Regions from separate parts of the Variovorax defluvii genome, predicted to be linked through region 2. Evidence: predicted binding sites of a transcription regulator. Region 2 holds the regulator's gene; each other region holds the start of a gene.
The links. Region 2 encodes sigma-54, which starts transcription at its own class of promoters, with help from an activator protein. Its sites were predicted from a motif close to TGGCANGNAANCTGCTTT; they were not measured.
Positions count from the first base shown of each region.

Region 1: a site for sigma-54 is predicted at 3,155-3,172, ahead of ABEA07_RS28305 (pilin). Genes of this name have one in related genera too.
Region 3: a site for sigma-54 is predicted at 3,741-3,758, ahead of ABEA07_RS06875 (ATP-NAD kinase family protein). Genes of this name have one in related genera too.
Region 4: a site for sigma-54 is predicted at 5,085-5,102, ahead of atzF (allophanate hydrolase). Genes of this name have one in related genera too.

Region 1 is NZ_BAABGJ010000081.1:591,545-598,635, reverse strand. Features, by position in the region: gene ABEA07_RS28315 (CHASE2 domain-containing protein) at 1-2,188, shown strand, start outside; gene ABEA07_RS28310 (MBL fold metallo-hydrolase) at 2,218-3,024, shown strand; gene ABEA07_RS28305 (pilin) at 3,226-3,741, shown strand; gene ABEA07_RS28300 (GspH/FimT family pseudopilin) at 4,137-4,724, shown strand; gene pilV (type IV pilus modification protein PilV) at 4,734-5,354, shown strand; gene ABEA07_RS28290 (PilW family protein) at 5,351-6,355, shown strand; gene ABEA07_RS28285 (pilus assembly PilX family protein) at 6,355-6,978, shown strand; gene ABEA07_RS28280 (pilus assembly protein) at 6,987-7,091, shown strand, end outside.
Region 2 is NZ_BAABGJ010000073.1:33,153-40,243, reverse strand. Features, by position in the region: gene argS (arginine--tRNA ligase) at 1-1,042, shown strand, start outside; gene ABEA07_RS19950 (SPOR domain-containing protein) at 1,057-1,773, shown strand; gene ABEA07_RS19945 (thiol:disulfide interchange protein DsbA/DsbL) at 1,856-2,500, shown strand; gene lptA (lipopolysaccharide transport periplasmic protein LptA) at 2,617-3,300, shown strand; gene lptB (LPS export ABC transporter ATP-binding protein) at 3,315-4,094, shown strand; gene ABEA07_RS19930 (RNA polymerase factor sigma-54) at 4,106-5,701, shown strand; gene ABEA07_RS19925 (phospholipase D family protein) at 5,704-7,091, shown strand, end outside.
Region 3 is NZ_BAABGJ010000010.1:133,792-140,882, reverse strand. Features, by position in the region: gene ABEA07_RS06895 (phosphatase PAP2 family protein) at 1-64, opposite strand, end outside; partial or broken gene ABEA07_RS06890 (fumarylacetoacetate hydrolase family protein) at 179-939, opposite strand; gene ABEA07_RS06885 (TetR/AcrR family transcriptional regulator) at 968-1,426, opposite strand; gene ABEA07_RS06880 (sigma-54-dependent Fis family transcriptional regulator) at 1,593-3,575, shown strand; gene ABEA07_RS06875 (ATP-NAD kinase family protein) at 3,794-4,915, shown strand; gene ABEA07_RS06870 (thiamine pyrophosphate-dependent dehydrogenase E1 component subunit alpha) at 4,912-5,916, shown strand; gene ABEA07_RS06865 (alpha-ketoacid dehydrogenase subunit beta) at 5,942-6,961, shown strand; gene ABEA07_RS06860 (acetoin dehydrogenase dihydrolipoyllysine-residue acetyltransferase subunit) at 6,961-7,091, shown strand, end outside.
Region 4 is NZ_BAABGJ010000010.1:8,040-15,130, reverse strand. Features, by position in the region: gene ABEA07_RS06310 (cytochrome c biogenesis protein DipZ) at 1-886, opposite strand, end outside; gene ABEA07_RS06305 (ATP-binding protein) at 911-2,227, opposite strand; gene ABEA07_RS06300 (organic hydroperoxide resistance protein) at 2,234-2,650, opposite strand; gene ABEA07_RS06295 (response regulator) at 2,852-3,592, shown strand; gene ABEA07_RS06290 (hypothetical protein) at 3,589-3,747, opposite strand; gene ABEA07_RS06285 (thioredoxin family protein) at 3,749-4,324, opposite strand; gene ABEA07_RS06280 (SDR family oxidoreductase) at 4,614-5,033, shown strand; gene atzF (allophanate hydrolase) at 5,176-6,852, shown strand; partial or broken gene ABEA07_RS06270 (ABC transporter ATP-binding protein) at 6,911-7,066, shown strand.

The DNA.
Region 1 (7,091 bases), on a different contig from region 2:
CTGGCGTTGGCCTTTGCTGGCCCACCTCGACCAATTCATCTACGACGCTCGCCTGCGCGCCACCATGCCCGGCACGCTCGATCCCCGCATCGTGATCGTCGACATCGACGAGGCCAGCCTGGAGCAGTTCGGCCAGTGGCCTTGGAGCCGCGACAAGCTGGCTCGCCTCACCAATGAACTGATGGGCCGGCAACAGGCGGCCGTGCTCGGCTTTGACGTGCTGTTCGCCGAACCCGATGCGAGCTCCGGCTTGCCCGTGCTTCGCCAGCTCGCCGCCGGCCCCTGGCGCAACGACCCGAAGTTCGGCGCCGAGATCGAGCGCCTCGCGCCGAGCCTGGACCACGACGCCTCGTTCGCCAAGGCCCTTGCCGGGCGGCGCGTGGTGCTCGGCTACTACCTCACGCAGACGGGCGAGCCGCGCGCCAAGGGCGTCCTGCCCAAGCCGGTGCTGCCGCTCGAGGCCCTGCCGGCCGCGCGCGATCTGGCGACTCGCTGGAACGGCTTCGGTGCCAACATGGCGCAACTGGCGGCCGCCGCGCCGGAGGCCGGCTTCTTCAATGTCGTCCTCGACCCGAACGAGGATGGCGTGGTGCGTTCCGTCCCGCTGATCGCGCGCTACGAGGGCGGTGCGGCGCAATCCGGCTACTACGAATCGCTGGCGCTGGCGGTGCACCGGGTCTTGAAAGGTGGCGCGCCGTCCCTGGTGCCGGTGCTCGCGCCGCCCGGCCCGCGCGCAGGCGCCCCTGTCCTGGAGGCGCTGGTCCTGGGCAGCACCCGCAGCAGCCTGCGCATCCCCGTCGACGCCAGCGGGGGCATGCTCGTCCCCTTCCGCGGCCGGGGTGGACCCTTCGGCGGCTCCTTCCGGTACGTGTCGGCAGCCCGCTTGCTCGACGGCTCATTGGCTGCCGGTGAACTCCAGGGCAAGGCCGTGCTGATCGGCGCCACGGCGCCGGGGCTGCAGGATCTACGCGCTACGCCTGTCGATGCCGTCTTCCCTGGCGTGGAAGTGCACGCCAATATCATCTCCGGCCTGCTGGACCGACGCCTGTTCGCCGTGCCCGACTATGCGGCAGGCTACGAGTGCGCCACGCTGCTGCTTGCCGGGCTGTTGCTCGCCTTCGGCCTCACACTGTTGTCGGTGCCCCGCGCCGTGCTGCTCGCCGTGTTCACCGCCGTCGGCCTGGCTGCCTTGAACACCTGGCTCTACCTCGCCGCCGGCCTGGTCCTGCCTCTGGCCGCCGCTCTGGCGATGGTGCCCCTCGCCTTTGCCCTCAACATGAGTTGGGGCTACTTCGTCGAAGCGCGCGCCAGCCGCAACCTGGCCACTCTTTTCGGCACCTACGTGCCGCCGCCACTCGTCGACGAAATGCGTGCCGACCCCCGCCGCTACAGCATGCATGCCCAGAGCAAGGAACTCACCGTGCTGTTCTGCGACATGCGCGGCTTCACTCGGATGTCGGAGCAGATGGCCCCGGCCGAACTGCAGGCCTTCCTGAACGCCTTCTTCAGCCGCCTGGCCCGGATCATCAGCGAGCACCGCGGCACCGTCGACAAGTACATGGGCGATTGCGTCATGGCCTTTTGGGGCGCCCCGGTGGACACGGCCGACCATGCGACGCTGACGGTCGAAGCGGCCATCCACATGGCCGCGGTGGTTCAGGAGATCAACCAGTCGCACCGGGCCAGCGGCCGGCCGGAAATCAGCGTGGGCATCGGCATCAACACCGGGCTGATGAGCGTCGGCGACATGGGCTCGGCCGAGCGCCGGAGCTACACCGTGGTCGGAGACGCGGTCAATCTGGCCTCCAGGCTGGAGGGGCTGAGCGGGTATTACGGTGTCGAGATCGTTGCCAGTGCCGCCACCCGCGACGCCTCGCCCTGTTACTTATGGCAAGAGTTGGACTTGGTGCGCGTCAAGGGAAAGGCGCGCGCCGTGCACATCTTCACGCCGCTATCGCGGGCGCGCAACGCCGCGCAGGGGAAGGACGAGGCGCTCGAGCGCTGGGGCCTTACACTCGCCGCCTACCGCGCGCAGGAATGGCGGCGGGCCCAGGAACTCCTGGCGCCGCTCTTGGCGGCCGACCCGAAAAAAGTCCTTTACCGCCTCTACGCCGAACGTTTAGCCTCGCTGTCGTTGCAGCCCGAGAACCCCGACTGGGACGGCGCAACCCGGTTCGAAAGCAAATAGCAGTCACATACATACAAGGGCTCACGCAGATGCAAGTGCGCGTGTTGGGGTGCTCGGGCGCCATCGCGAAAGACTGCCGCACGACTTCGTTCCTGGTCGACAGTGATCTGCTGGTCGACGCCGGCACCGGCGTCGGCGACCTGACCTTGGATGAGATGAGCGCCATCGACGACGTGCTGCTTACCCATTCCCACCTCGACCACGTCGCCGCCCTCCCGCTGATGCTGGACGCGGTCGCCAGCCGGCGCGACAAACCCCTGCGGGTGCATGCCCAACGGGCCACCATCGAGGCGCTGCGGGCCCATGTCTTCAACAACGTCATCTGGCCCGACTTCGCGAGCATTCCCAGCCTGGAGGCGCCGTTCGTGACCTTCCACGACATCGTGATCGGGCAGGAGCTTCAGCTGGGCACCCGGGCGCTGAAGCAGATCGAGGTGCTGCCGGCCGTTCACACCGTGCCCGCCTGCGGGTTCGCCGTCCGCTGCATACATGGCAACTCGCATTGGGTCTTCAGCGGGGATACGGAGAGGAATCCGGCGTTCTGGCAACGCGTGAACCAGCTTGACGTGGGGATGCTGGTCATCGAGACCGCGTTCAGCAACCGGGAGCAGAGTCTGGCCCGACGCAGCTTGCACCTGTCGCCGGCGAGCCTGGCCGATGAATTGGCGCATATCGCACCGGATAGGGAATACCCCATCTATATCACCCATACCAAGCCTGCCGAAACAGAAGAGATCATGAGCCAGATTGCTGCGCTGGCGGATGAGCTGCAGGGTCGGGGGGGGAGGGCGTGGGACATCCGGTGGATGGAGGCGGCGGGGGTGCTGAGGGTGTGACCTGTCGCGGCGGCTTGTGACGAGATTTGTCACAGGGTGCCGTTGGGCGGCAACCACCTGTGTCACCTCGACTTGATGGTTCGTGAACTTTTGGGCAGCTTTTCGCGGCCGACGCGGGTAAGCCCCGGGATGGCACAGATGCTGCGGAAGAAGAGCGCACCGGGGGCCTTCCTCGGGCCTCTTCAACCAACCGGAGTCTTTATGAACCGTCGTTCCATCGCACGTGGTGTGCAAAAGGGTTTCACTCTTATCGAACTGATGATCGTTGTGGCGATCATCGGTATTCTGGCCGCGGTCGCGCTGCCCGCTTATCAGCAGTACACGGTCAAGGCGCGCATGTCGGAAGTCGTGCTCGCAGCGTCGGCCTGCCGCACCACTATTAGCGAAGCCGTTCAATCGATGGCAGCGACGAACGTTCCTACCGCGAACAGCTGGGGCTGCGAATCCACCGCCGGCACGAACCCGACCAAGTTCGTCAAGAGCGTGGCCACTGATGCCAACGGCAAGGTCACTGTAATTCCTGACAACACCGCTCTGGGCGTAACCCTGGCAGATGCCGACTTCATCACGCTTACGCCTTATGTTGGCACCGGCGCCGCCGCTGCCGCCGTTGACCTGAGCGCCGCCAACAAAGATCAGGGCAAGCAAATTTCCGAATGGCGCTGCACTGGCTCCACCACCGACATCAAGAAGTACCTGCCGGGTTCCTGCAAGTAAGCAAATACAACTGGAAGTGCCGAAGCCGCCTATGGGCGGCTTTTCTTTTGCCTGGACTTGCCGGCAGGAAGCGTCAGCCTTGAACTGGCGTAGCTTGCATTCCGCCACAAGCGGACAAGGAAGGACGCGCTGGAATCAGCGGCGAGCACGCATTTTTGACGTGCCTCACACCACTCTGGCAAGAGGCTGCGACCAATTGGGTAAGTGGTTTGTCATTTAGCCTCTGACCAAGAGGGCTCTACTACCAATTGCTTATCTTAGAAGCGAAAAAGGAAGAAAAAAGTCACAAGCACTTCGCCGAGCGGTCGTCGCCAAGCGACGAGCGGCCTGATGTTGATTGTGTCCAAGAACTAGCATCTTGATCACATTTAGATACGGTTACGCCGCAAAGTAGAGTGCCATCCAAACTGCCATCGAAGCAACCTTCACGAGCCACCGCTCGGGGCTTCACGCTGATCGAGCTCATGGTCGTGATCACGATGGTTGCGATTCTGATGGCGCTCGCTGCTCCTAGCTTCAGTGCGTTGGTGAAGAACACCCGGGTGTGGAGCTTCGGCAATGAATTCGTGGCCGGGGTCGGGTATGCGCGGGCCGAGGCGATCACCAGAAACAAGTGCGTGACGATGTGCGTGCCGAAGAACATCAACGCGAGCACGTTGGAATGCGCCCCAAGTGGCAACGAGTGGAATTCGGGGTGGATTATCTTTTCGAACCCCAAGTGCGACAACGTCCCCGGCGACACCACGGCCGAACTGCTCAAGGCTTATGTCGGTGACCCCGCGGGCCCTTCCCTGAAAGGAACGGGGACACCCATATCCCTGCGCTTTGATTCCAGCGGGCGTCTCAGCCTCGGCACCCCTTCCTCACTCAGCATATCGCCGCCCGGCGAAGCCGCGACGAAGATGGTGTGCATCGACATGATGGGCAGAACCCGCATCGGGAACGTAGGCAGCATCAGCTGTGATGGTTCCAACCAGAACTAGGTGAGCAGGATGAAGAAGACGCATCGCCATCAGAATGGCGCAACGTTGATCGAAGCACTGGTCGCACTTTTGATCTTTGCCATCGGAATGGTAGGAATCGCTGGCCTGATGGCGTCGGCCGTGAAATACCAGACCGGTAACGAGGCACGGCTTCACGTGGCTGCTGCCATCAATGACTTGGCCGAGCGCATCCGCGTCAATGCCGCGGGCGCGAACGGATACAACATCGTGGCTGGCGGCGTGGTCGTGGCTGGCACGGGCTACCAGTTGACGCAGACCTATGCGGCACAGACCAGCGCCGCGGCGGCGACATACGACCCGGACTGTTCGGTTGCGGCCTGCACACCCGCGCAACTGGCTGCCTATGACCAGGCCAAATGGCGAAACCTGCTTCGTGCAACGCTGCCCGGAGGCGCAGGCTATATCACTGGGAACGTGACCAACGGCTTCGACGTGAGCGTGATGTGGTTCGACAAGAGTGCCGTGGATGGAAGTGGCACGCTGCTTTCCAACATCGAGTGCTCGAATCTCGCGGCGGATCAGAACACGGCCAAGGCGCGGTTCTGCTGTCCCACCGGCGCGAGCGTACCGGATGGCGTACGGTGCTATACGGCGAAGGTGATTCCATGAGGCCTTCATTCCATCGCCAGCGTGGCCTGACGCTGATCGAACTGCTGGTCTCTATCACCATCGGGCTGTTGCTCGCCGCGACGGCCACCTATCTCTTCGTCTCGACAAACAGGGTGTCGAAGGTCATCGACGCCAAGGCGCAGCAACAGGAAACGGCGGGGATTGTTCTGGACATCATCGGCCGCGACCTGAAGAACGCAGGCTTCTATCCGGCCGGGTTTCCGACGACGGTGACGTCATCGAAATTTCAAGGCGCCTACAGCAATATCGTTTCTGCGGGCGTGAGAGCTTATGACCAGGGCCTCTTCGGATGCAGCGGCGCTGTCTTCGACGTGGCAACCGGGACCTGTCCGGCCGCGGTCGCTAGCGAGCCGGATTCGCTGGTCGTCAACTACTTCTCGTCGGACAATTTCGACGTCGAAGGTGTCGGAACCCGCCAGGATTGCCTGCGGCAGAACGTCGAGCAGGCTGCCTTTGGCGGCTTCAAATACAACGAGGCGCGTGCGGGTACGGGCTCGGCAGGCACGGGCACGGTCGTGTTGCCCCTGTTCGTGAGCAATGCCTACAGTCTGGGCTCTGTCTACACCTATCAGCAGGACAGGCAGTCGATTCAGACCCGCAGCTTCCGCTGCGCGGGCAACGGCCCGACTACCAGGTCTTATCAACCACTCGTCGCGGGTATCACGCAATTGCGTATTCGCTATGGCGTGGCAACCGCCGCGACTCTGGAGTCGCCGGCCCGGTTCTATACCGCCTCGGAGGTGAGTGCGATGGCGCCCGTGGACATCAACGGGGAGAGCAAGACGGGCTGGCAGCGCGTGTCGTCAGTGCAGGTCTGCGTGGTAGCCAAAACGCTCGACAGCAGCGTGCGGCAAACGGCCGCAGGCAATTACATCGACTGCGATGGGGCGCAGATTTCCTTCACCGGCGCCGACCATGCCCTCTATCAGCAGCAGACGCGCATCTTCGGCGTGCGTAACAACCTCACGCGGACCTTCTGATGAAACGCTCGCAGACTACCGGCAGGCAACGCGGCGTCTCGCTGGTCATCGTACTGATCTTTCTGGTCATCCTTTCGAGCGTCTCGGCATTTGCCATCCGGCGCGTGTTGTCTGGTGAGGGCGTCGCGCGCAACCTCCTGGACGTCGAGGTCGCCCGACAGGCCGCGGAGGCGGCGCTGCGCGATGCAGAGCGAGACATCATGCTCGCCGGAAGCGTGCCCGGCGCGACATGCGCGCGCGGCGACGACAGGCCCATCAAGTCGGCCTATGGCGAGCCCAATTTCGGCACGACCTGCCCCCGCGGACAGTGCCGCTTTGGTGAACAGACACCGGCCAACTACTACGCGCAGAGCAACTTCAAGGCGGGCACGAACCCGGAGCCCTGGTGGCCGGGCGGTGCTGGCTGGAAGGCGACACCGCCCACCAACTGCACTTTCACAGGCGCCGTGCCGCTCGGAACGTTCACTGGCACGGCGGGCGTCAAGGGGGTGTCACGACAACCCGAGTACCTGATCGAATACATGCAGCGCGGGGACGACGTTTACTTCCGCAATACCGCACGGGGCTGGGGCCTCGATCCCAACACGGAAGTCGTGCTGCAGTCGTATTTCAAGCGAAGCTGAGAAGCGCCATGAAATCCATCATCTTCAAAGCAATCCTGGCATTCGGAGTTCTTTGGTCGGGAATTGCCGGCGCTCAATGGGCGGTGATCCCAGGGCTTCAGGCCGTACCGCCG
Region 2 (7,091 bases):
GGCGAAGAAGACCGTGCGCTCGGACGATCGCGAATACACCGCCAGCGGCGACGTGGACGACCTCGATTCGATCCGCCAGTTCGCCGTGGCGTACCTGCGTCACGAGCAGGACCTGGATCTCAAGGCCTTCCAGGTGCGCTTCGACAACTACTACCTGGAGTCCAGCCTCTACACCAGCGGCCGGGTCGAAGCCACGGTCAACAAGCTGATCGCGGCCGGCAAGACCTACGAGCAGGACGGCGCCTTGTGGCTCAGGTCGACCGACTACGGCGACGACAAGGACCGCGTCATGCGCAAGAGCGACGGCAGCTACACCTACTTCGTGCCCGACGTCGCCTATCACATCGCCAAGTGGGAGCGCGGCTTCCACAAGGTGGTGAACATCCAGGGCACCGATCACCACGGCACCATCGCCCGCGTGCGCGCCGGCCTGCAGGCCGCCGGCGAGGGCATTCCCGCCGGCTATCCGGACTACGTGCTCCACACCATGGTGCGGGTGATGCGCGGCGGCGAGGAGGTCAAGATCAGCAAGCGCGCCGGCAGCTACGTCACCTTGCGCGACCTGATCGAGTGGACCAGCACCGACGCGGTCCGCTTCTTCCTGCTCAGCCGCAAGCCCGACACCGAGTACACCTTCGACGTCGACCTGGCCCTGGCGCAGAACAACGACAACCCGGTCTACTACGTGCAGTACGCGCACGCCCGCATCTGCTCCGTGCTGGCAGCGTGGGGTGGGGACGCGGCCTCGCTGACGCAGGCGGACCTGTCGCCGCTCGCCAGCCCCGCGGCCCAGCCGCTGCTCTTGATGCTGGCGAGGTACCCCGACATGCTGGCCGGCGCCGCCAAGGACTTCGCGCCGCACGACGTCACCTTCTACTTGCGTGAGCTGGCTTCGGCCTACCACAGCTACTACGATGCGGAGCGTATTTTGGTGGACGACGAGTCCGTGAAGAAGGCCCGCCTCGCGCTGGTCGCCGCCACCGCCCAGGTGCTGCACAATGGCCTCGCGATTCTCGGCGTGAGTGCGCCGCGCAAGATGTGATTGCTACCCTCACCATGACTCCAAGACGACAACGCGGCAACATCGTCATCGGCCTGATCATCGGGCTGGTGCTGGGCCTGGGCGTGGCGCTGGGCATCGCGGTCTACGTGACCAAGGTGCCCATCCCCTTCATGACCAAGACGCAGCGCGGCGGGCCCGAACAGGACGAAGCCGAGGCGCGCAAGAACCGCGACTGGAACCCCAACGCGCCGCTGGCCGGCAAGGCCGCTCCCGTGCGGCCGCCGGAGCCACCACCCGCGCCCGCCGCGCCGGCGCAGCCCTCGGCCGCGGCGCCGGTCGTGCCGCAGACCGCGCCGGCGCCCGTGGTGGTGCAACCGCCGCCGGGGCAGGCGCAGCAGCGGGCCACCCGCCCGCCGGTGCCGGCCGAGGCCAATGCGCTTCCGCCGTCCAGCGACCCGATCGGCGATCTGGCCCGCGCCCGTGCCGGCGGCAGCGGCACCCAGACCGCCGCCGCGGCGCCCAGCAGCAGCGACCCCTTCATGTACTTCGTGCAGGCCGGCGCCTTCCGCAGCCCCGAGGACGCGGAGGCGCAACGTGCCAAGCTCTCCCTGATGGGCGTCGAGGCGCGCATCACCGAGCGCGAGCAGGCCGGCCGCACCGTGTTCCGGGTCCGTTCAGGCCCGTTCAACAAGAAGGAAGACGCCGACCGCCTCAAGGAGCGGCTGGACGGCAACGGCCTCGAATCCGCCCTGGTGCGGGTGCAGCGCTGAGTTTCCACCTCTTTGTCCACGCGCCCGCCGGGAACTCCGGCCCGCGCACCGGCTCTGTCAGCCGCACAGGAGAACCATTCGCATGAAACGTCGTGACTTTTCGCTGGCAGCCACCTCGCTGGGCCTGCTTCCCCTCATCTCCCCGGCGCAGGCCCAGGGCCAGGCGCCCAAGGCCGGCAGCGACTACGCGGTGCTCGACAAGCGCGCGCCGGTCGACGCACCGGCCGGCAAGGTCGAGGTGATCGAGTTCTTCTGGTACAGCTGCCCGCACTGCAATGCCTTCGAGCCCACGCTCGAGGGCTGGGCCCGCAAGCTGCCGGCGCATGTGGCCTTCCGGCGCGTGCCGGTCGCCTTCCAGGCCAGCTTCCAGCCGCAGCAGAAGCTGTACTACGCGCTCGAAGCCATGGGCAAGGTGGACGAATACCAGCGCCGCGTGTTCAACGCCATCCACCAGCAGCGCCAGAACCTCTCGGGCGATCAGCAGATCATCGATTGGGCCGCGGCCAACGGCCTGGACAAGGACAAGTTCACCGAGCAGTACAAGTCCTTCAGCGTCGCCAGCAAGATCCAGCGCGCCAAGCAACTGCAGGATGCCTACCAGGTGGCCGGCGTGCCCTCGCTGGGCATTGCCGGGCGCTGGTACGTGGACGGCGAGATGGCGCGCAGCATGGAGCGAGCACTTCAGATCACCGACTACCTGGTCGGCGAAGCGCGCAAGAGCGCCTGAGGCACCGCCTCCCTCGCCCATGCCCCCCAAGCCCGCCTCGGCGGGCTTTTTCGTCCGGGCACCGAAGTCCGGCTCCATGAGCCCGCATACAATCCGCGAGCAAGTTTCGTGCCTTTATGACTTCGTTACCATTCATCACGATTTCCCCGCGCCGGGCCCGTGCCTTCGCATTGGTTCTGGCGCTGGCCGCCCTGGCGCCCCTGGCCCAGGCCGAGAAGGCGGACCGCACCAAGCCGATGAACATCGAGGCCGACGCCATGCGCTACGACGACCTCAAGCAGACCAGCGTCTTCACGGGCAATGTGGTGGTGACCAAGGGCACGATCATCATCCGCGGTGCCCGCATCGATGTGCGGCAGGATCCGGAGGGCTACCAGTACGGCGTGGTCACCGCCGCGCCCGGCAAGCTGGCCTACTACAAGCAGAAGCGCGACGCCGGCACCGACGAGTGGATCGAGGGCGAGTCGGAAGTCATCGAGTACGACAGCCGCGCCGACAACGTGAAGTTCATCCGCCGCGCCGTCATGCGCCGCCTCTACGGCGCCACCGTCAACGACGAGAGCAGCGGTTCGCTGATCGTGTACGACCAGAGCAACGACACTTTCAGCGTCAACGGCTCCTCGCTGCCGCCCAATGCGGGCGTGGCGGCGCCGGCGGGCGGGCGGGTGCGTGCGATCCTGACGCCCAAATCGGCGGCCCCGCCTGCCGCGGCGCCCGCGACGCCGGCAAGCCCGTCGACGCCGGCTTCCGGCCCGGGCCTGCGCTCGAGCACCACCCTCGGCGGGGAAGCGCGGCAGTGAGGCAGGACGTGGCCATGGTCAAGGGCGACACCGCCGCGTCCGGCAGCCGCCTGGAGGCGCGCGGCCTGCAGAAGAGCTACGGCAGCCGCAAGGTGGTCAAAGACGTCTCCCTGGCCGTCGACAAGGGCGAAGTGGTCGGCCTGCTGGGCCCCAACGGTGCCGGCAAGACCACCTCCTTCTACATGATCGTCGGGCTGGTGCGCGCCGACGCCGGCGAGATCAGCATCGACGGCGAGCCTATCGCCCACATGCCCATCCACCGCCGCTCGCGCATGGGCCTGAGCTATCTCCCGCAGGAGGCCTCGATCTTCCGCAAGCTCACGGTCGAGGAGAACGTGCGCGCCGTGCTCGAATTGCAGCGCGAGCCCAACGGCGACGGCCGGCCCCGCCCGCTGGCCAAGGCGCGCATCGAGGAGCGCCTGAGCGAGCTGCTGCACGACCTGCGCGTGGACCATCTGCGCGACTCGCCGGCGCTGGCGCTGTCGGGCGGCGAGCGCCGCCGCGTCGAGATCGCGCGGGCGCTGGCCACGCAGCCGCGCTTCATCCTGCTGGACGAGCCCTTTGCCGGCATCGACCCCATCGCCGTGATCGAGATCCAGCGGATCATCAATTTCCTGAAGGAGCGCGGCATCGGCGTGCTCATCACCGACCACAACGTGCGCGAGACGCTGGGCATCTGCGATCACGCCTTCATCATCAGCGACGGGCATGTGCTGGCACAAGGCACGCCATCGGAGATCGTCGACAACGCCGAGGTACGGCGCGTCTACCTGGGCGAGCATTTCCGGATGTAGAGGTCGCCGCCATGAAGCAAGGGCTCTCGCTGCGCGTTTCGCAGCACCTCGCGCTCACGCCCCAGCTGCAGCAGTCGATCCGGCTGCTGCAGCTCTCCACGCTCGAACTGAGCCAGGAAGTCGAGCAGATGCTCGACGAAAACCCTTTCCTCGAACGCACCATCGACGAGGCGCCGCGCGAAGAATTCGGCCTGGAGGTTGCCGACGTCCCGGTGCGCGAGGACGACCGCCAGTTCGAGGCCGAGGCCGAGGCCGAGTTCACGCCCGGCGCGGTTTCTTCGGTGGCGGAAAGCGCCGCCGCGGCCGGCGAAGGCGAGCCCGCGCCTGCCGCCGAGGGACCCGACAGCGAACCCGGCTGGGACGGCGACGGCACCGTCGACTTTGCGCCGGACGACAGCGAGTGGGGGGGCGACGCCCCCGCGCGCAACAGCGGCAGCCAGGGTGACGACGAGCGCCCCGATGCCACCGAGCTGGCCAGCAGCCACGAGTCGCTGCAGTCCTTCCTGCACCGCCAGGCGCTGGCCTTGCGCCTCGAAGAGAACGACCGCGCCGCGCTGCGCTTCCTGATCGAGTCGCTCAACGATGACGGCTACCTGGAAGACTCCCTCCCGGCCCTGGCCTCGGGCCTGGCCGGCGACGACAACGACCAGTTCGACCAGCTGGTGCACCACTTCCAGGTTGCGCTGGGCCTGCTGCAGAGCCTGGAGCCGGCCGGCGTCGGCGCGCGCAGCCTGGCGGAGTGCCTCACGATCCAGCTGCGCGCGCTGCAGGACGAGGACGAGACCGAAGAAGAGGCTCAGGTGCGCCGCACCGCCCTGGCCATCTGCAAGCAGCCGATGGAACTGCTCGCCAAGCGTGACTTCAAGCGCCTGGCCACCCTCACGCGCAGCAACGAGGAAGAAGTGCGCGCCGCCCTGCAGCTCATCGCCCGGCTCGAGCCCAAGCCCGGACGCCGCTTCGTCGATGTGGAGCGCAACGTGATCGTCCCGGATGTGATCGTCACCCGCGTGGGCCAGGGCAGCAACGTGAAGTTCCGTGTCTCGCTCAACCCGGAGGTCATGCCGCGGCTGCGCGTGCACGACATCTACGCCGGCGCGCTGAAGTCGCACAAGGGCGAGGGCAGCCAGGCGCTGTCGCAGCGGCTGCAGGAGGCGCGCTGGTTCATCAAGAACATCCAGCAACGCTTCGACACCATCCTGCGCGTCTCCAACGCCATCGTGGAGCGGCAGAAGAACTACTTCGTCCACGGCGAGCTGGCCATGCGGCCGCTGGTGCTGCGCGAGATCGCCGACGAGCTGGGCCTGCACGAATCCACCATCAGCCGCGTGACCACCGCCAAGTACATGGCCACGCCCTATGGCACCGTCGAGCTCAAGTACTTCTTCGGCTCGGCCCTGGGCACCGAGACCGGCGGCAATGCCTCCAGCACCGCGGTGCGGGCGCTGATCAAGCAGTTCGTCAGTGCCGAGGATGCCAGGAAGCCGCTGTCCGACAGCCAGGTCTCCGAGATGCTGAAGGAGCAGGGCATCGAGTGCGCGCGCCGCACCGTGGCCAAGTACCGCGAGGCGCTGCGCATCGCGCCCGCCAACCTGCGCAAGGCTCTGTAGCGATGGGGGCCCGTCCAGGTCCGTGGCTGCAGTGGATGCGTCTGGGCCTGGCCCTGATGTCGGTGCTCTTCTTCGCCGGCGGCTGCGCCACGCTGCCCGCCGAGTTCGAGCGCACGCCTTCCAAGGCCTTGCCGGCGTCCGCCGACACGCCCTTGGGCCGCATCGCGCAGTCCTCGCAGCCCGACCCCGACCTCAGCGGCTTCCGCCTGATGCCCGGCGGCGACTTCGCGCTCCACACGCGCCTGGAGCTGGCGCGCCGGGCGCAGCGCACGCTGGACGTGCAGTACTACCAGATCTACAACGACGAGACGGGCCGCTACTTCCTGCGCACCCTGCGCGATGCCGCCCTGCGAGGCGTGCGCGTGCGCCTCTTGATGGACGACCTCTACACCTCGGGCGAGGACGAACTCCTGCTCGCGCTGGCCGCCACGCCCAACCTGGAGCTGCGCCTCTTCAATCCCTTCCCGGCCGGCCGCGGCAGCATGCTCGGGCGCTTCTCCGCGTCGCTGTTCGACTTCACCCGCGTCAACCGGCGCATGCACAACAAGCTCTTCATCGCCGACGGCGCGATGGCGGTGGCCGGCGGGCGCAACATAGGCAACGAGTACTTCAGGCAGACGGCCGGCGCCAACTTCATCGACCTCGACACCTTCGTGGCCGGCGCTTTGATCCCGCGCCTGGCCAGCCTGTTCGACCAGTACTGGAACAGCGAGCACGTGCGGCCCATCGAGACGGTGGTCGCCACCGCCGTGCCGCGCGAGCAGCGGCAGCGCCGCTTCGAGGAGCTCACGGGCCCCGCCACCACGCCCGCGCCGCGACCTTTGGCGCCCAACGACCTGCTGGGCTACAGCCCGATCGTGGAGGACCTCAAGGCCGGCAAGCTGGACCTCATCTGGACGCGCGCCGAGGCCTACGCGGACTCGCCGGACCGCGTGATCGGAAGGCAGGCGAACTACGGCGGCATCCCGCTGCTGGACGTCGACAGCGTCCGCTACAACGTGATCGAGCAGATCCGCCGCGGCCGCTCCGACGTGACCATCGTCTCGCCCTACCTGATCCCCGGCAAGGGCGGGCTGGAGGCCATGCGCGAGGTGCGCGGGCGCGGCATGAAGATCAGCGTGGTCACCAACTCCCTGGCTGCCACCGACGAACCGGTGGTCCACACCGGCTACCGGCGCTACCGGCCCGACATGCTCCGGCTCGGTGCCGAGATTCACGAGCTGAGCTCGCAGCGCACCCGCCGCAGCGTGCGCCTGGGCCTGTTCGGCACCCAGGTCGGGCGGCTGCACGCCAAGTCGGCCGTGATCGACGGCCGGGTCCTCTTCGTCGGCTCGATGAACTTCGATCCGCGCTCGGACGTGCACAACACCGAGATCGGCCTGATCATCTT
Region 3 (7,091 bases), on a different contig from region 2:
CCAGCAGGTGACGGATGCGGAAGCGGAGGTCGGCGGTCCAGGTCGGCGCGGGGGAAGAGGGCATGTGCGGGCAGGTGGGTGTGCGTCGAGGTCGAACACCGTATCCTGCACGAACACCCGAGCATGCCTTGTTTCGTGCCCATGCGGAACCCTCGTCGCCGGACGTGGCGCCTGTTCCTCATCCGAGCGCGGGCAGCACCGTCCCCCGGCATTCGCCGAAGCCGATGCGCGCACGGCCCGGCTTTTCGCACCAGCCGCGCAGCAGCACCGCGTCGCCGTCTTCCAGGAAGGTGCGGGCTTCGCCCTCGGCCAGCGCGATCGGCGACTGCCCCGCGCGCGTGAGTTCGATGATCGCGCCCGCTTCGCCCGGTCCAGGGCCCGAAACGGTGCCGCTGCCGAACAGGTCACCCGCCTGCAGGCTGCAGCCGCCCACGGTGTGGTGCGCCACCATCTGCGCGATGCTCCAGTACTGGTGCCGGAAGCTGGTGGACGACAGGCGCGAGGGCCCGCGGCCCGATCCGCGTGCCTTGGCGCTTTCGAGCCAGACCTCCATCCGGATGTCGAGGGCGCCGTGCGCGCGGTTGCCTTCGTCCTCGAGGTAGGCCAGCGGCTGGGGATGGTCCGCGGGCCGTGTCCAGGCCTGGCGGTAGGGGGCCAGCGCCTCCAGCGTCACGATCCACGGCGACACGGTGGTCGCGAAGTTCTTGGCCTGGAAGGGGCCCAGCGGCGCATCTCCCAGAACTGGATGTCGCGTGCCGACCAGTCGTTGAGCAGGCACAGGCCGAAGATGTGCGCGTCTGCGTCGGCGAGGGGGATCCGTTCGCCGATGGAGGTGTAGAAGTCGGTGTAGTCGCCGACCCGCGCCGGCAGCTTGAATTCCACCTCGGCCTGCGGCACCAGGCACGCGCGCAGCTCGGCGACCGAGGCGGCCGGCGCATCCGATGTAGGCCTCGGCCAGCGGGTCGAACTAGCTGCGCAGCACGCGGTCGGCCTCCTCGGTCGCGTGGTAGAGCTCGCGCGCGACCAGCAGCGCGTAGTACTCGCCCTCCGAGCTGGCGCGTAGCGCGAGCACCGGCGCGGTGAAGGCTTCGATGATGCGCGGCAGCGTGCGCGCGTCGTCCGGGTCGACGTGCACGGCACGCAGGCGCGCGAGCCGTTCCTGGATGCTGTGGCTCCAGTGCTCGAAGATCGCGTGGAAGAGCTCGTGCTTGGGGCCGAAGTAGTAGCCCACCAGCGCCAGCGGCACGCCGGCCTCGTCGGCGATCTGGCGAATGGTGACCGCGTGGTGGCCGTGCTGCGCGAACAGCTTCTCCGCCGCGAGAAGGATGGCCTGCCGGCGATCGGGCCGCGGGGGCTCGGCGCTGACAGCGGCGGCGCGGCGCGGCGGCCGTCGAAGCGGAACGAGGGGTTGCGCGGGGTCGGCCATGGCCGCGATTGAGCAAGCGTACAAACGTGTTGAACACCCGTACAAGCCCGCAAGGCGCCGGGCGGACATCGCTGGTTACACGCTTCTTGCACCACCGCGCGGGCGCGGGCTACAGTGCGCGACCGGCCGGCCGCAAGGGCGCCGGCTCACCACCAGGAGACAAGCCATGGAGCTGCGGCAGCGCGAGCACATCGACGCCGTGGTCGAGCTCACCACGCGCGGCGTGCCGCCGCCTACGCTGGTCCGGCAGCACGACGAAGTCATCCGTTCGTCTTGGCAGCGCTGCGTGCACGAGCACGGCCTCGACCCCACGCGCATGCAGGAGGCGCGCATCCTGCCCTGGGGCGAGCTGCGCGAGCACCAGGAGCGGCTGGAGGACTTCACGCAGATCGCGCGCCACGGCCTCACGGCGCTCTACCAGCAGGTGGCCGGCACCGGCTACGTGGTGCTGCTGACCGATGCGCAGGGCGTCACCGTCGACTATCTGGGCGATCCCAACTCCGGCGTGAGCCTGCGCCGCGCGGGCCTGTACCTCGGCGCCGAATGGACCGAGACGCATGCGGGCACCTGTGCCGTGGGCACCGCGCTGGCCACCGGCGAAGCGCTGACCGTGCACCAGGCCGACCACTTCGACGCCACGCACATTCCGCTGACCTGCACGGCGGCGCCGGTCTTCGAATCCAGCGGGCGGCTCAACGCGATCCTGGACATCTCCGCGCTGGTGTCGCCGGGACCGAAGGCCAGCCAGCAGCTTGCGCTGCAGCTGGTGAAGATCTACGCACACCACATCGAGAACGCGCAGTTCGTGCGCGCGCACCGCGACGACTGGATCCTCAAGCTCCATGCCGCACCGGCCTTCGTCGACGTCAATCCCGACTACCTGGTCGCGCTCGATGCGGGGGGGCGCATCGTGGGCCACAACCACCGCGCGCGGCAGCTGCTCGAGGCCGAGCTGGGCCTGCCGGCGGGCGATCCGCGCGGCGACAACCCCTTGCTGGGCCGGGCCTTCGAGGGCCTGTTCAACGTGCGCTTCGATGCGCTCGGCCAGTACCTCTACGCGCGCCCCAGCGAGCAGCGGGTGGTGACGCTGGCGCGCAGCGGCGATGCGCTGTTCCTCGGCGCGGTGCCGCCGATGGAACGCATCGCCTCGGCGAGCCGCAGCGATCCGCCCGCGGCCGTCGTTCCCGCGCCGCTCGCGGCCCTGAGCGGCGGCGATGCGGCGCTGCAGCGCCAGCTCCAGCGCGCCGCGCGCCTGGTCGATTCGCCGATCAACCTGCTCATCCACGGCGAGACCGGCAGCGGCAAAGAGTATTTCGCCAAGGCCCTGCATGCGGCCAGCGCGCGCAGCCGGCGGCCCTTCATCGCGGTGAACTGCGCCGCCATTCCGGAGACGCTGATCGAGAGCGAGCTGTTCGGCCACCTGCCCGGCAGCTTTTCGGGTGCGGGCAGCAAGGCCAAGCGCGGGCTGATCCAGGAATCCGACGGTGGCACGCTCTTTCTCGACGAGATCGGCGACATGCCGCGCGAACTGCAGTCGCGCCTGCTGCGGGTGCTGGCGGAGCGCGAGGTTCTCTCCATCGGCGCGACGCGCGCGGTGCCGGTCGACATCCGCGTGATCTCGGCGACGCACCACCCGCTGGAGCGGCTGGTGCGCGAAGGGCGCTTCCGCGAAGACCTCTACTACCGGCTCAACGGCGCCCACTTCGCCTTGCCGCCGCTGCGCGAGCGCAGCGACCTGGACTGGCTGATGCGCAAGCTGCTGGGCGAGGCCGTCGCGCTGTCGCCCGCGGCGCGCGAGCGCCTGCATGCACACCGCTGGCCGGGCAATCTGCGCGAGTTGCGCAATGTGCTGGAGTACGCGCGCGCCGTGTCCGAGGGCGGGCGGATCGAGGTGCATGACCTGCCGGATGGCTTCGGCAATGACGACGCGCATGCCGCCGCGGCGCCCTCGCCGCACGTGCATGTGCATCCCAACGACCCGCACCACCTGCCGCCGGAGGGCATGCTGCTCATGCAGTACCTGCGCGCCGCCAGCTGGAACCTCAGCGCGGTCGCGCGCCAGCTGGGCATCAGCCGCATGACGCTGTACCGCCGCATGGCGCGGCTGGGCATCCAGTCGCCCAACCGGCGCGACATCGACGAAGGCTGAACCTCCGTCCGAGCCGCTGCGCGTTCCAGCTGTATCGCGTGCGACAGGGGCACGTGTGACACCTGTATCGCGCGCGCCCCGGCAGGGGCCACGAGCGGCTGATTTTCCAAGGGTTATCCCGTGCTTTTGCGGCGCTTTCCGGTGCCTCTGCGCGGGCTGCGCGGGTGGCACGTCACTTGCGAAAACGGGGTGCGAACCACCAACAGGAGACACCCCGCATGCACGGCATCGCCCCCGCAGGGCAAGCGCAGCGACAGACCACGGTCGGCATCATCGCCAACCCCGTGTCGGCGCGCGACATCCGCCGCGTGGTGGCCAATGCCAACAGCCTGCAGCTGGCGGACAGGGTGAACATCCTGCTGCGGCTGCTCGCCGCGCTGGGCAGCTGCGGCATCGCACGCGTGTGGATGATGCCGGACCGCGAAGGCCTGCGGCCGATGCTTCGCCGTCATCTCGATCGGCTGCATGCCTCGGCCGACGAGGGCACGCTGCTGCCGCAGGTCGCATGGCTGGAGATGCCGGTCACGGGCAGCGTCGAGGACAGCTTCCGCGCCGCGCGCCTGCTGCACGAGGCCGGCGTCGCGGCGATCGTGGTGCTGGGCGGCGACGGCACCCACCGTGCGGTCGTGCGCGAATGCGGCGAGGTGCCGATCGCAGGCCTGTCCACCGGCACCAACAACGCCTACCCCGAGATGCGCGAGGCCACCGTGGCCGGCCTGGCCGTGGGCCTGTATGCGGCGGGGCACATTCCCGATGCGGTGGCGCTGGCACCCAACAAGCGGCTGGACGTCCGTGTCAACGCCGGCCGTGCCGATGAGCGGCGCGACATCGCGCTGGTCGACGTGGCGATCTCCAGCGAGCATTTCATCGGCGCGCGCGCCTTGTGGAAGGCCGAGACGCTGTCCGCGGTCTACCTGGCCTATGCGGAGCCCGAGTCGATCGGCATCTCCGCCATCGGCGGGCTGCTGGCACCGGTGGGCCGGCGCGAGCCCGGCGGCCTGGCGATCGCGCTGGCGCCCGACGGCCGCACGCGTCTGCGTGCGCCGATCGCCCCGGGCCTGGTGCGGCCGGTCTCGATCAGCGGTTGGCATCACCTGGCCGGCGGCGTGCCCTGCCGCGTGCGCCAGGCCGGCGGCGTGGTCGCGCTGGACGGCGAACGCGAGATCGCCTTCGGCGCGTCCGACGAGGTCACGGTCACGCTGCGCGAGCGCGCCTTCCACTCGATCGACGTGGCGGCCTGCATGCGTCACGCGGCGCACGCCGGCCTCATGCGCGCCGAGGTGCCGGCCCCCGACATCGCTTCCCCCACCCCCCGTCCACTTTCAAGGAGACAGGCATGACCGCCAACGCCAGAAGCGCCGAATCGGCGCACCTGCCCATCGACCGGCCCGAGCTGCTCGCGTGCTACCGGAAGATGCGCACCATCCGCGAATTCGAGGAGCGGCTGCACGTCGACTTCTCGCGCGGCGACATCCCGGGCTTCGTCCATCTCTATGCGGGCGAGGAGGCGGCCGGCGTCGGCATCCTGCACCATCTGCACGACGGCGACCGCATCGCCAGCACGCATCGGGGCCATGGCCACTGCATCGCCAAGGGCGTGGACGTGGTCGCGATGATGAAGGAGATCTACGGCCGCACCGGCGGCTCCTGCAACGGAAAGGGCGGCTCGATGCACATCGCCGACCTGTCCAAGGGGATGATGGGCGCCAACGGCATCCTCGGTGCCGGCGCGCCGCTGATCTGCGGCGCCGCGCTCGCGGCCAAGTTCCGCGGCAAGGGCGAGGTCGGCATCACCTTCACCGGCGACGGCGCCTCCAACCAGGGCACTTTCCTCGAGAGCCTGAACCTGGCCGCGGTGTGGAACCTGCCTGTCATCTTCGTCATCGAGAACAACGGCTACGCCGAGTCCACCTCGCGCGACTACGCCACCGCGGTCGACAGCTACGTGGACCGCGCGGCCGGCTTCGGCATCCCGGGCGTGACGGTGGACGGCACCGACTTCTTCGCGGTGCACGAGGCGGCCGGCGAGCTGATCCGGCGCGCCCGCGAGGGCGGCGGGCCCTCGCTGCTCGAATGCAAGATGGTGCGCTTCTACGGCCACTTCGAAGGCGATGCCCAGACCTACCGCGGCCCCGGCGAGCTCGACGAGATCCGCGCCAACCGCGACTGCCTGAAGCTGTTCTCGGCCAAGGTGACGGCGGCCGGTGCGCTCGCGCAAGCCGAGCTCGACGCCATCGACCGGGAGGTGGCGGCCCTCATCGAACGCGCGGTGCAGGAGGCCAAGGCCGCGCCGCAGCCCACCGCCGCCGACCTGCTCACCGACGTCTACGTCAGCTACTGAACACGCCACATCACAGGAGACAGACATGGCCCGGAAACTCAGCATGAAGCTGGCGATCAACGAAGCGATCGACCAGGAGATGACCCGCGACCCGAGCGTGATCATGCTCGGCGAAGACATCGTCGGCGGTGCCGGCGCCGACGGCGAGAAGGACGCCTGGGGCGGCGTGCTCGGCGTCACCAAGGGCCTGTACGCCAAGCACGGCGACCGGCTGCTGGACACGCCGCTGTCCGAGTCGGCCTACGTGGGCGCCGCCATCGGCGCGGCCGCCTGCGGCATGCGCCCGATCGCCGAGCTCATGTTCATCGACTTCATGGGCGTGTGCTTCGACCAGATCTACAACCAGGCCGCGAAATTCCGCTACATGTTCGGCGGCAAGGCCGAGACACCGGTCGTGATCCGCGCGATGGTGGGTGCGGGCTTCCGCGCCGCCGCGCAGCACAGCCAGATGCTCACGCCGCTGTTCACGCACATTCCCGGCCTCAAGGTGGTGTGTCCGAGCACGCCCTACGACACCAAGGGGCTGCTGATCCAGTCCATCCGCGACGACGACCCGGTGATCTTCTGCGAGCACAAGAACCTTTACGGCTTCGAGGGCGAAGTGCCCGAGGGCGCCTACACCATCCCCTTCGGCGAGGCCCGGATCGCTCGCGACGGCAAGCACGTGTCCATCGTCGGCTACGGGCTGATGGTGCACCGCGCGCTGGACGCCGCCGCGGTGCTGGCCAAGGAGGGCATCGAGGCCGAGGTGATCGACCTGCGCACGCTCTCGCCGCTGGACATCGACACGGTGCTGGAGACGGTGGAGAACACCGGCCGCCTGGTGGTGGTCGACGAGGCCAGCCCGCGCTGCAACATCGCCACCGACGTGGCGGCGCAGGTGGCGCAGCGCGCCTTCTCGGCGCTGAAGGCGCCGATCGAGATGGTGTGCCCACCGCACACGCCGGTGCCCTTCTCGCCGGTGCTGGAAGACCTCTACATCCCCAGCGCCGCGCAGATCGCCGAGGCCGCGCGCCGCACGCTGGGCCAGGGAGGGAAGCACTGATGAGCCAGGCCGCAATCACGCCGATCGTCATGCCCAAGTGGGGGCTGTCGATGAAAGAAGGGACCGTCAATGCCTGGCTGGTCGACGAAGGCGCAGACATCACGGTCGGCATGCCGATCCTCGATGTCGA
Region 4 (7,091 bases), on a different contig from region 2:
TGATCCATTCGGTCGCACCGGCGAGCGAGGGCAGGCGGCCTTCGACGCCGAGCCGGAGCGCCGACGCGGGCGACTCGGCGGCCGTCTGGATCAACCCGCCTTCTTCCTGCCGTGCGCCGGCATCGCCGACAGGCGGGTGCGACTGCGTCTGAGACTTCCGGAGGCCGAAGCGATCGACCAGCGCCTGTTCCAGCGTGGAGGTCGTCCCCGACGAGATCTGCGCGAGCAGCCCGGTGTCCAGCCCCACTGCGATGGCGCCGACACCCGCCAGCACCGCAGCGCCCGCGGCGCGCCGCAGCCACTCGCCCGCGCGCAGCGAGCCCTTCAGGGAGGCGAACAGCCGGCCGCCGAAGAGCAGCGCGGCTGCCAGCGAGGTGCAGGCGCCGGCCGCGTAGGCCAGCAGCAACAAGGAACTGCCCACGCTGGCGCCGTTGAGCGCTGCGCCGGTCAGGATGAGCCCGAGGATCGGCCCCGCGCAGGGCGCCCACAACAGGCCCGTGCCCACGCCCAGCAGGAGCGGCGACAGGACGGAAGACCGTGGGCGCCCCCCGTGCATCTGCGCATCGGACAGCCGCACGCCCAGGGCCACCAGCGGCCGCGCCAGGCGATCGGCGACGGACGGAAACAAGAGTGTCACGCCGAACATCGACAGCAGCGCGATCGCCGCGTAGCGCCCGTACTGGTTGAGCTCGACCACCCAGCCGCCTCCCACCGCGGCCAGCGTGGCGACGCCGGCAAAGGCCAGCGCCATGCCCAGCAGCAGCGGCAGGCCATGCGAACGGAACGGACGATCGGCGCGCGCGAACACGAAGGGAAGCACCGGCAGGATGCACGGGCTCAGGACGGTGAGCACACCGCCCAGGTAGGCCACGAGGAAGAGGAGCATGGGGGGCTTTCGGTGGGCGCGGCTTCAGGCCGCGTCGGTGTGGAGCAGCGTCACGCGCGCTTCGAGCCCGCCTTCGCTGCGGTTGGACAATTGCAGCTGCGCGCCCATCGCGGTGGCGAGTTGATGCGCGATGGCGAGCCCGAGCCCGGTCCCGCCGGTGCTGCGGTTGCGCGAGCCCTCGACCCGGTAGAAGGGTTTGAGCACCGCCTCCAGCTCGTCGGGCGGAATGCCCGGCCCGTTGTCGAGCACGGCGATGACCAGGCGGTCTGCGAGTGGCTGCACCTGCACGCGCACGTCGGTGCCGAACTTCAGCGCGTTGTCGATCAGGTTCGCGAGGATGCGCCGCAGCGCGTTCGGCCGCGTCACCATCGGCGCGCCGATCCGGCCCTCCAGCCGTACCGGCTGACCCGCGTCCTCGTAGTCGGCGACCATGCTTTCGAGCAGCGCGTCGCCGTCGATGCGCGCCGGCGGCTCGGTCGCGCCGTGCAGGGTGCGCGCGTAGGTCACGCCCTCCTTCACCAGCGCGTGCATGGCGTCGAGGTCCTGGCGGAACTTGAGCTGGTCCTGCTCGTTGTCCATCAACTCGGTGCGCAGCCGCATCCGCGTGATAGGCGTCTGCAGATCGTGCGAGATCGCCGCCAGGATCTCCACCCGCTCGGCCATGTAGCCGGCGATGCGCCCCTGCATCGCATTGAACGCGCGTGCCGCGTGCGCCACCTCGGTCGGCCCGTTCTCGTCGAGCGTGCGTGCCTTCAGGTCGGGCCCCAGTTCGTCGGCCGCCGCGGCCAGGCGTGCCAGCGGCCGCGTGGCCAGGCGGACCGCGAACCAGGCACACAGGGCCAGCACCAGGAGCTGGACCGCCAGCACCCACATCACCCAGTTCGACACCGGCATGCCGACCCGGCGTGCGTCGACCGTCACCGGGCTCCCGTCGCCGAGCCGCACCTCGATGCGCAGCCCGTCGCTCGCCGTGCTCGACTGCGCCACCTTCACCGCCTGGAAGGGCCGCAGCGCGCGGACGATCGCGTCGGCGAACGCCTGCGCCGTCGGCGTCGCGGGCGCCGGGCCCTCGACACCGCCGCCCAGCATGAAGCGGTAGTTGCGCCGCTCCAGCCGCGCCAGCCAATCGCCCCGCTCCGCTGCCGGCAGCCGGTCGAGCACGGCGATCGAACTCGCGATGTCGCGCTCGATGCCGGTCATCATCAGCTCGCGCAGCGCCATGCCGCGCTCGTAGCGGATCGCTGCGAAGGTCAGCAGTTGCGCGATCGCGAGGCCGATCACGATGATCAGCGTCACGCGCGCGAACAGCGACCGGGGGACCAGGCGGCGCAGGGTGGACATGAACGTTCAGACGAGGTTGAGCTGGACGTCGATGTTGCCCCGAGTGGCCTTCGAATAGGGGCAGGTCTGGTGCGCCGTCTCCACCAGGGCCCGGGCCACTTCGGGGTCCACGCCCGGCAGGCTGACGTTGAGCCGCGCCTGCAGGAAGTAGGCGCCGTCCGTCGCGCCGAGGTCGATCTCGGTGTCGACCGCCAGGTCGGCCGGCAGCTTCACCTTCTTCTGTGCGGCGGCCAGGCCGATGGCGCCGATGAAGCAGGCCGACCAGCCGGCGGCGAGCAGTTGCTCCGGGTTGGTGCCGCGGCCGGCAGAGCCGGGTGACGAGAGCTGGATGTCCAGGCGGCCGTCGCTGCTGCGGGACGCGCCTTCACGGCCGCCCGTGGTGCGGGTCTTGCCGGTGTAGATCACTTGATCGATGCGGGTCATGGTGGATTCCTTCATTCCTTCGGTAGGCAGGGTGGTTGAGAACTGACGAAGGAATTGTTGGGGCCGGCCCTCTGGAATGAAGCGGTCTTCGTATGCGCGTGTATCCGGGGCGCAGCCCGCTACAGTAAATTTCACTGCGGGCCGCTGCGGCCTGGAAGCGGCGCTACATTGCGGGCTCGATGCCCGTCCAGCGAGGCCGCCATGACCACCCGCCCTTCCGACCACATCCTCATCGTCGACGACGATCGCGAGATCCGCGAACTGCTCAGCACCTACCTGGTCAAGAACGGCCTGCGCGTGGTGGCCGTGCCCACCGGGCGGCACATGCGGGCGGCGCTGGAAGAATCGGGCCCCTTCGATCTGATCATCCTCGACCTGATGCTGCCCGGCGAGGATGGCCTGACGCTGTGCCGCGACCTGCGCACGGGCAAGCACAAGGCGATTCCCATCCTCATGCTGACGGCGCGCAGCGAGGAAGCCGATCGCATCCTCGGCCTCGAGATGGGTGCCGACGACTACCTCGCCAAGCCCTTCTCCGCCCGCGAACTGCTGGCGCGCATCCGCGCGGTGATGCGCCGCACGCGCGCGCTGCCGCCCAACATGCGCTCCACCGAGTCGGCCCGGACGCTGGCCTTCGGCGACTGGCAACTGGACACCGTCGCCCGCCACCTGGTCGACGCCGGCGGCACGCTGGTCCCCCTGAGCGGTGCCGAGTACCGGCTGCTGCGCATCTTCCTCGACCATCCGCAGAAGGTGCTGAGCCGCGACCAGTTGCTGAGCCTCACCCAGGGCCGCGAGGCGGAGCTGTTCGAGCGCTCGATCGACCTGCTGGTCAGCCGCTTGCGGCAGCGGTTGCGCGACGATGCGCGCGAGCCGCGCTACATCAAGACTGTGCGCAGCGAGGGCTATGTCTTCGCATCGGGGGTGGAGGCGGTGGACTAAGGTCCCCTCGCCTGAGGCAGTCCTTCATAGGCACGCGGGCGCCTGTCCGGCTGCATGCGTTGCCGGGCCGTGATCGCATGGCAGCTCAGCGGATGGCGGATCTCGTGCGAGATGCCGCCCGCCAGGAAGAGCAGGGCGAACCAGATCTTCTTCATGTCATGAACCCGATGGTGACGGCTGTGACGGCGCCGGCTGCGCCAGCAGCGCCTGGATCTTCTTCTCTGTCTCGCCATAGCGCCCTTCGCCGAAGTGCGAGTAGACGATCTTCCCTTGCTTGTCGATCAGGTAGACGGCCGGCCAGTACTGGTTGTTGAACGCCCGCCAGGTCGCGTAGCTGTTGTCCTGCGCCACGGCATGCTGGATCTGCAGGCGCTTGACCGCGTCCTGCACGTTCTTGGTCGACTTCTCGAAGGCGAACTCCGGCGTGTGCACACCCACTACCACCAGGCCCTGGTCCTTGTACTTCTGGTGCCATTCCTTGACGTAGGGCAGGTGGTTCAGGCAGTTGATGCAGGTGTAGGTCCAGAACTCGACCAGCACCACCTTGCCGCGCAGTTCGTCGAGCTTCAGCGGGGGCGAGTTGATCCAGGTGTCGATGTTCTGGAAGTCGGGGGCCTGGCGGATTTCGCCCGCCGGCAGTTCACCGCCAGTCCCCGGCGTGGCGAAGCCGAGGACGGCCACCGAGGCGGCAGCGGCCATCGTGAGCGGCAATGCGATGGATCGGATGTTCATGTCATGACCTCGTGGCGGTGGAATGGCTGCATTCTTCGACGTCCGCGGCGCGCGCGAGCGGATTGCGTATGCCTCTGTATCCGCGGGAGGCAGGCATACAGTGCGTTTCGCATCCGCTCACCGGCATCTGCATCGACAACTTCGGTGCCGGGCCCGCGCCGGTTACGGGTTTGCAGGATCAGGCAAGAAGCGTCCGCGAATCGGCTAACGCTCCGCGGCCTCGCGTTCCTAGACTTCCCTCCCATCACCGCGACAACTGCGTCGCAGGCGCTTCATCGAGGAACGGAATATGTCGGGAATCCAGGACAAAGTTGTCGCCATCACCGGGGCCAGCAGCGGCATCGGCGCGGCCACCGCCAGGCTGCTGGCCCGGCGCGGGGCCCGCGTGATGCTGGGGGCACGCGGCATCGGCCGCCTCGACGCACTGGCACGCGAGATCACCGAGGCCGGCGGCACGGCCCACTACCAGGCGCTGGACGTGGTGCGACCCGCCAGCATGCAGAACTTCATCGACGAGGCCCAGGCGGTCTTCGGCCGGATCGACATCCTGATCGACAACGCGGGCGCGATGGCCACGGCCCCGGCCCGGTTGGCCGATGCAGGCGTGACCGTGTTCTCGCCCGAGGATCTCGCACGCGCCGTCGGCGCCATCTTCGAGTTCGCTGAAGTGGACACGGAGATGGAGACGCTGGCCACCGCCACCGGTTAGGGCCGCCGCAGCCTCTCCGGACCGAACGCGGCATGCGCGGCATGCGCGCGCTGGCACGCCGCTTGCATCACATCTTGTACACAAGACAGGATGCTTGACGATGGTGCATGAAGCAGCAGCCCCGTTTCGCGGCGTGGCCCGGATGCAGGACCCGCCCGCCGGCGCCGCCAACGCCTGGATCGCACGCCTGGACACGCCCCTGGCCGGCGCGGCGCAGGGCCCCTTGGCGGGCTTGCGCTTCGCCGCCAAGGACAACATCGACGTGGCCGGCGTGCCGACCACCGCCGGCTGCGCGGATTTCTCGCGCACGCCGGTGGCCCACGCCCATGTGGTGCAGCGCCTGCTCGATGCCGGTGCAAGCGTGGCGGGAAAGACCAACCTCGACCAGTTCGCCTGCGGCCTGAACGGCACGCGCTCGCCCTACGGCGCAGTGCCCAACAGCTTCGATGCGCGCTACGTCGCGGGCGGCTCCAGCTCCGGCTCGGCCTTCGTGGTGGCCACGGGCGAGGTGGACTTTGCCCTCGGCACCGACACTGCAGGCTCGGGTCGCGTGCCGGCCGGCCTCAACAACATCGTGGGCCTGAAGCCCTCGCGCGGATTGATCAGCGCGCGCGGCGTGGTGCCGGCCGCCCAGAGCGTGGACTGCGTGTCCATCTTCGCGCCCACCGTCGGCATGGCATGGCGCGTGATGAAGGCGGCGATGGGCTTCGACGCCGCCGATCCTTACTCGCGCCGGCTGGTGCTGGCGGCGCAGCCCCTGCCGGCGCGCTTCCGCTTCGGCCTGCCGCGCTCGCCGCGCTTCTTCGGCGATGCGCTCTCGCTGGCCGCCTTCGAGCAGGCGGTCGCGCAGATGGTGGCGCTCGGCGGCACGCCCATGCCCATCGACTACACGCCCCTGGCCGAGGCCGCGGCCATGCTCTACGACAGCGCCCTCGTGGCCGAGCGCTACGCCGCGGTGCGCAGCTTCTTCGACGGCCACCAGAACCGGGTGATCGAACCCGTGCGCAGCATCCTGGCCGACGGCCGCCGCTACAGCGCCGCCGACTACGTCGAGGCACGCACCCGCCTTCAGGCGCTGGCCCGGCGTGCCGAGGCCCTGTGGGAGGGCCTCGACCTGCTGGTGGTGCCCACCTTTCCCTCCCACTACACCATCGACGCGATGCGCGCCGCCCCGGTGGTCCTCAACCGCAACCTGGGCGAGTACACCAACTTCGTCAACCTGCTGGACTACGCCGCACTGGCCGTGCCCTCGGGCCTGCGGGAGGACGGGCTGCCCTTCGGCATCACTCTGATCGGCCCCTGCGGCAGCGACCTGCAACTGGCCGGGCTGGGGCAGCGCTTTCATCACGCGACCGGCCTCACGCAGGGCGCCACCGGCCGCCCCTTGCCCGCGCCCGAGCCGCTGCCGCTGGAGGCGGCCACGCCCACCGTGCAGATCGCCGTCGTCGGTGCCCACCTCTCGGGCATGCCGCTGAACGGGCAGCTCACCGAGCGCGGCGCCATCCTCGCCGCGCAGACGGCCACGGCGCCGCACTATCGGCTGTACGCGCTGCCGGGCACGGTGCCGCCCAAGCCCGGCCTGGTGCGCGTCGCACCGCCGGACGGCGCGGCCATCGCCGTCGAGGTGTGGCAGATGCCGCTGGCGCACTACGGCAGCTTCGTCGCCCTGATCCCGGCGCCGCTGGGCATCGGCACGCTGGAGCTCGCCGATGGCAGCCGTGTGCAGGGCTTCCTGTGCGAGCCGCTGGCGCTCGAAGGCGCAGAGGACATCACCCGGCTCGGCGGCTGGCGCCGCTACATCGAATCCCGCGAGGCATGACATGGTGCTTTTCCATGCGCATTGCCTCCTCCGGCCCCTCGCAGCGCTGCCGCGGCCGAAGTTGCTGCTGCTCGCCAAGCGGCCGACCCGCGTGGCCGAGATCTTCGCGCGCGGCGATGCATGGCCGCGCACGGTCGAGACCTTGCGCGCGCCCAGCTTGGTCGCGGCGAAGAAGCAGAGCCTCGAAATCTTCCGGCGCGAAGTCCGTCGATGAAATGGCTCCCTGGCATGGTCTTCGC